DNA from 2 places in the Clostridium sp. JS66 genome. Region 2 is predicted to be linked to the other one. Evidence: riboswitches for the same ligand, from Rfam matches in the RefSeq annotation. Region 2 holds a riboswitch; the other holds the start of a gene.

Region 1 (3,222 bases), 2.5 Mb from region 2:
CTTTATAATCTTCATAAATTTTATCATGAAAATCTTTTAATAATTTCTTTTCAGGTTTAGTATTATTTTTAATATCACCAATCAATCCAGGATTGGCTAATAATCCCCTGCCAAGCATTAAAGTTTGTACATTAGGAAAATCCTTAGAAAAATTTTCGTAATCTTTAGCTTTAAAAATGTCACCATTATAACAAATAGGATTTTTACTCAAAATCAAAGCCTCTTTGAAAATTTCCATATTAGGCTTATTTTTATAAAAATCTTTCTGAATCCTAGGATGAATGATAAGCTCTTCCATAGGATACTTGTTAAATATCTCAATTAAATTATAAAATTCTTCTGGACTATCCTTTCCTATCCTAGTTTTTATTGAAATTTTTGTTACAGCTTCTGAAAAAATTTCCTCTAGAAATTCATCAAGTTCTTTTGTCTTTGAAAGAAATCCAGATCCTCTATTTTTTGAAACCACAGTTCCAGAAGGACATCCTAAATTTAAGTTAACCTCATTATATCCCAACTGTTTTAATTTCTTTGACATATGTGTAAAATCTTTTGCATCATTCGTCAGTAATTGCGGAATCAAAACTAATCCTTCATTGTTTTCGGGTAAAACATCCCTTAATTCCTTTGTTTTAAAACTTGTACTTTGATTTGCAACAATAAAAGGCGAAAAATATTTGTCTACATTTTTGAAAAAGGTATTATGTGCATTTCTATAAATATAGCCTGTCAAGCCTTCCATAGGTGCGAAATAAAAATTCATATATTTAAAAACTCCTTTATATATCTAGTGTATATTTACAACAAATATTATACTTCATTGTCACTTATCATTTCAAATGTATTTTCCATACAACTCATGTTATACATTTTATTCATCAATACTAGTATTAGTATAATTTATTGAATACTATTGATATTTTTTAGTTACAGTTTAAGTCAATAAATAAGTTTAATATTGAATCTTCCTGGCTTTGTGTTATAGTTTTTGCTGTTACTAAAATATCTAGTTCATTTTTCATATCCCTTTTGGTTGTTATTTCATCATTATAGTATATGTCTATTATTGTTGTTGCTTGGGCTTGAGATATAGTTTTTGATTCTACTAAAGTACCTAATCTAGTTTCAATGCTTTGGGAATAGAAACTATAAGTATAAGGCGTATTGTCATTGGAAGATGCACTAACTGTTGTAGTAACTCCTATAGTTAATAATAATGATCCTGTAATTAATAAAGCTGTAAATATTTTTGTTTTCATTTTTAGTACCTCCTGTATTTTCGAAAAAAATAAAGACCAATAATTAGCTTAAAAGCTATCTATTGGTCGGTTGCACTACTAACTCTAAACTCTCCAAGTGCCCAAATAAAGAGAATTTTTCACAGTTTCCACTTTTTCAATATGTAAATAAAAATTTATATAATAAATTAATCTGTTGCGTATTACTAAATTTTCAACATGTATAGACTAAATTATTATAAATAACCTATCATATTTTTAAGTATTTGTAATTTTTACTTATTATTATATATCTCACATGTCTAATTAATGATATTTTACCATTTTTAAGAAACTTTTTCAACATTTTTTGCATATACCCAAAATATGTCATTCATTTCGTAAAAATGGTTACTTTGTTTCTGCTTTTTTTGCTTATATAAAGAGCCTTGTCCGCAAAATCTATCAATTCATATATGGAATACGTATCCTTTGGAAATTTAGCTGCACCAATACTAACAGTACATCCGTTTAAAGCTGCTTCACTTTTTAATCGAATTTCTTCTGCAATAGACAATAATTTTTCATCTGAAACATTGCGAATTACAACAGCAAATTCATCTCCACCAAAGCGAAATACAGAACGTTCCCCCACAGTAGCTTTCATTATTTCAGCAAGTTTTTTAAGTAAATTATCTCCAGATAAATGTCCTGATGTATCATTCATTTCTTTAAAGTGATCAATATCCAGTAAAAGAACTCCTAAGCTTTCTAAACTATGATTATTTATTTCTTGTTGCACAATACTTAAAATGTTATTAAAGGCACGTCTATTATAAGCTCCTGTCAAAGAATCAATGTCAGCAGCTTCTTCAAGGCCATTATGTGTTTCTTTAAGCATTTCAATTGTATTGTTGTAAACTCTAACCATTTCATGAAATTCTTCTTCATAATTATATGGATCAATCTTTTTGTATTTTCCATCTTTCAAAGCGTTAAATGAAAAGATTAACTGATTTAGCGGCTTACTATATCGTTTTATTGTATATACCCCAAGTAAAATAATCAAAACACTCACTATAACTGACCCCAGGAATGTTTCATAAATTATAATATTTCTACTTGTCATTATGTCAGCAGTAGGAGTAATAACAGTTACATACCAATTTAAATTTAAAACTTTACTAAATCCAACAAACTGATCCTTCCCTGAATAATCTTTCATGATCTTTGAACCTGATTTTCCCTGCAAATTATCAAAGATTACAGATTTCTTACCAATTCGTCCTTTATCAGGATGATAAACAACATAACCATGACTGTCTAAAACAGAAATATAACCTTTTCTTCCAAATTCCTTATTATCAAACATAGATGCTAAAGAAGTTCCTTGTAATCTAACAGTCCCAACAACTACGCCATCAATGCTACCATTTTTCAAAATTGGAACTGATATTACGACTATCTCAGTTCCACCAGTACTTGTGAAAACATCACTAATATAAGTTTTTCCATGAATTGCCTGCTGGAAATAATCTCTGTATGCCAAATTTGAAACACCAAGAGCATGTACATTACCAGACACATGTAAAATATCTCCCCTGGAATTAAGAATTGTTACTACATCTAATTCAGGTACAACTCCATTAAATTTATTAAGAAGTTCCTGATTTTCTCTAATTTGATCATTTGCAGCAATAACCTTTAAAAAATTCTGCACTTTTTTAAAATTTTCCCTAAGCTGCATACTAACATTTTCTGCGGCTTTTTCATTAGTACTCAGTAATAAAGAATTAGTATCAGAAATAAAAAATTTATTAAATACTACAAATTGAACAAAGCAACTTAAAACAATTAAAATACCAAGCAATAATGTAACTTTATATAAAAACTTCATTTGATCAATCCAATCCTTGATTTTTCCACTTAACCTAAATTTAACATTTAGACTCATTATATCATACTGTTCATTACTAATCATAGACCAATTTTTTCCTGTCCTTTA
Region 2 (3,222 bases):
TTACAAATAACTCTTTGTTACCATAAAAATCTAAAATTATTATTTTAATACTTACCTTTAAAGAGATTAGTTGACTAATTAAGTGTAGTTCATCTTCGTTATCCTTATTTATATCCATCAATACAACATCAGCCATGTTACTTTTTATCATAAACATAGACTCCTTTATTGTTTCACCAACAAACTGTATGAATAAGTTATCGTACCTAGATATAATCGCTGCTACTCCTTCTCTTATGACAGAGTAATTAGATATAATTATAATTTTCATAATACTTCTCAATTCCTTAATTTGTATTATTGTAATCTTCCCGGATATATACTCATTTTAGGAATGCAACTTGATCAAGTTTTATTACACTCTCATACTATCATCTATGGTTAAAATTTCCATCACACTCCAGTTTAATCTTTTGTTAATAAGTTCCATACACGGTATAATACACTTCTACTACTAAGGTAGTATAATTTTATATTAAAAACAGGCATTTTATTGCTAATATGTCATTCTAAACTTTTTCAATTTATAATGGTAAACTAAAATATTAATTGGTTTGCCAGATTTATTTTCTGATCATTTTCGTTCAAAAATATAATCATATATACAAAAAAACTACAATAGATAAACAAATAACAAATTGTTTATCCATTATAGTTATCTTTTTTAACAATTAATTAAAATTTGATCTACCATACTATCGTGGGTACTGCTTAATAATAATCTTATATATTTAAGATATATTAGCATCCCTATCCAACATTCCACATTTATTGGCATACAAAGCAAGCTGTGTCCTATCTCTTATATTCAGTTTATCAAATATATGATTGTTATGTTTTTTTACTGTGTTTTCAGAAATGCAAAGTTTTTTCGATATTTGTTGATTACTCATTCCTTTTCCTATTTCACATAAAATCTCTTTTTCCCTTGCTGTAAGCTGCTGTATTTTTTCAGGTTCAACTCTGTTTTCTCTAACCATACAATCTATAAAATAAGAATCAAAATACTTTTTACCTTTATAAATTTGATCTATGATATATATAAGTTCAATTTCATCCGACTTTCCTAATATATATCCTTCTACACCACACCTAATAGCTTCTACAAAGATGTTCTTATCCTTATTAAAATCAAATATTATAAATTTGCTCTTTACACCACATTCTTTTAATTCTTTAATTAGTAGCAACTCATCTTTATTTTGTTCATGTAAATCAAATAAAACAATATCAATTTTAGTTGATTTAACTAGGCAAATTGACTCTTTCAATGTTTCTGCAACAAGCATTATATCGACACGATTACATCTTGACATAATTGAATATATTCCCTCTCTTATTAAAGCATAATTTGATATAATGATAACCTTCACATATACACCCCCAAAAACTTAATTTTTAATAAATGAATTAGGTTATCTTTTCAACTATATTTTTTATTATGACAAATACAATAAAAAAGCCCAATTAAACCATACACATGGTAAAATCAGGTCGGTTGCACCACTGACTCTGTATACTTTAAGGTGCCCAAATGCAAGTATACTTCTTTGTCTCCTTTTTAACTATAACCTTTTTAAATAATCATTACATAACAATTACCTACTCCTTTATTTAATTATACATTTTATTTATTTTTTGGAATATCATTATTAAAATCCTGCATCATAAATCAGTTTTCACACATCCTGACAGGTTACCAAGTAATAAGAATTACTAAATTAGTATATACATATGTAAATGAAATTTCAATTATTCTATATACGCATCTTTCTTGCCAATTTGACTACATATGAAATCTCACTAAATAATATATTTAACTTTTAATAAAACTAGAACATCTTTTGTAGTAACAAAAATATATGATATAATGAAAAAATAACTTTTTATTAAGAAATGGGGGCTATTCTATGACAGAAAAAAATCACTGCCAAAATTTATACTTAAGTTCAGGAGGTTTAATTATATACAGGAATCTTTTAAATGATCCTGTTATAAGTAAATTAAGAAATCTTTTAAAAGAATTTTCAAAGGATAATCCTGATAAGGAAAGTGTGCTGAATTCATATTATGATATGCAGCACAAATTATTAGAAAGTGCAGAAAGCTTAAATTTAAGTGGAAATGTACTGAAATCTTACGTTATAAATCTTTTAGTAAAAGATAAAAACTTTTTTAGCTTAACTTGTGAAAAGTATGGCTGTAATATACAAAAAGATTTATACAATGCTGCTTTAAATGATATAAGAATTATGAGGTCTATAGTTGGGGTGAATTTAAATTCTATAGTTTCCTCATTAGATTTTCCTTGCAATTTCCTAGAAAATTATTCTCCTACAAATAAATCGGAGAAAATATGCGAATTTCAAGATTATGTATCTGCACTTTTTAGTTCTGATTCTGATGAAGCTTTATTAAACGCTTTAATAAATTATTACTCTAATATAGGATGTGCTGAGCTTTCAAACCATATTGCATTTAAATGGCATAACACTAATGGTTTAATTGGCGTTGAAAATTTTGATAAGGTTAACTTAGATGATATTGTAGGCTATGAATATCAAAAAGAAACTTTAGTAAAGAACACACTGGATTTTGTATCTGGAAAGCCTGCTAATAATGTTCTTATAATAGGATCTGCTGGAACAGGAAAGTCTTCTTCAGTTAAAGCTGTAGTTAATAAATTTTATAGCAAGGGACTTAGATTGGTTCAAATATCAAAGGAACAACTACTTTGTTTATCAGATGTGTTAAAGGAACTAAAATCCAGAGGAAAATACTTCATTATATTTATTGATGATTTATCTTTTGAAGAATTTGAAACAGACTATAAAGAGATGAAATCTGTATTAGATGGTGGAGTTGAAGACATTCCTAAAAATATTTTAATTTATGCCACTTCTAATAGAAGACATTTAATAAAAGAGACTTGGAATGATAGGAGAGCTGATGAAGAACTACATTCATTTGATTCCATGAATGAAAAATTGTCTCTTTCTGAACGTTTTGGAGTTGTTATAACGTATGATAGTCCAGATAAAAAACATTATTTAAAAATAGTTCAATCTCTTGCTAAAAAGCAAAAAATTGAACTTGATGAAGAAGCTTTAAATCAAGAAGCTTCAAAATGGGAATTGAGAACTCATGGACGATCAGGAAGAACTGCAAAACAATTTATAAACTACATTTCATCTTCTATATAGCTATATTTTTAGAGGACAA

The links. Region 2 has a riboswitch for cyclic di-GMP ahead of Q6H37_RS07335 (response regulator transcription factor). Riboswitches for the same ligand answer to the same signal wherever they lie in the genome.
Region 1: it holds a riboswitch for cyclic di-GMP, as region 2 does, so the genes downstream of both, Q6H37_RS19090 (hypothetical protein) here and Q6H37_RS07335 (response regulator transcription factor) in region 2, are expected to answer to the same signal.

What each region holds. Positions count from the first base shown of each region.
Region 1 is NZ_CP131467.1:4,082,145-4,085,366, forward strand. It holds gene Q6H37_RS19085 (tRNA-dihydrouridine synthase family protein) at 1-763, opposite strand, end outside; gene Q6H37_RS19090 (hypothetical protein) at 924-1,259, opposite strand; cyclic di-GMP riboswitch class II at 1,315-1,398, opposite strand; gene Q6H37_RS19095 (sensor domain-containing diguanylate cyclase) at 1,612-3,198, opposite strand.
Region 2 is NZ_CP131467.1:1,537,298-1,540,519, reverse strand. It holds gene Q6H37_RS07340 (response regulator transcription factor) at 1-271, opposite strand, end outside; gene Q6H37_RS07335 (response regulator transcription factor) at 732-1,373, opposite strand; cyclic di-GMP riboswitch class II at 1,484-1,566, opposite strand; gene Q6H37_RS07330 (ATP-binding protein) at 1,911-3,203, shown strand.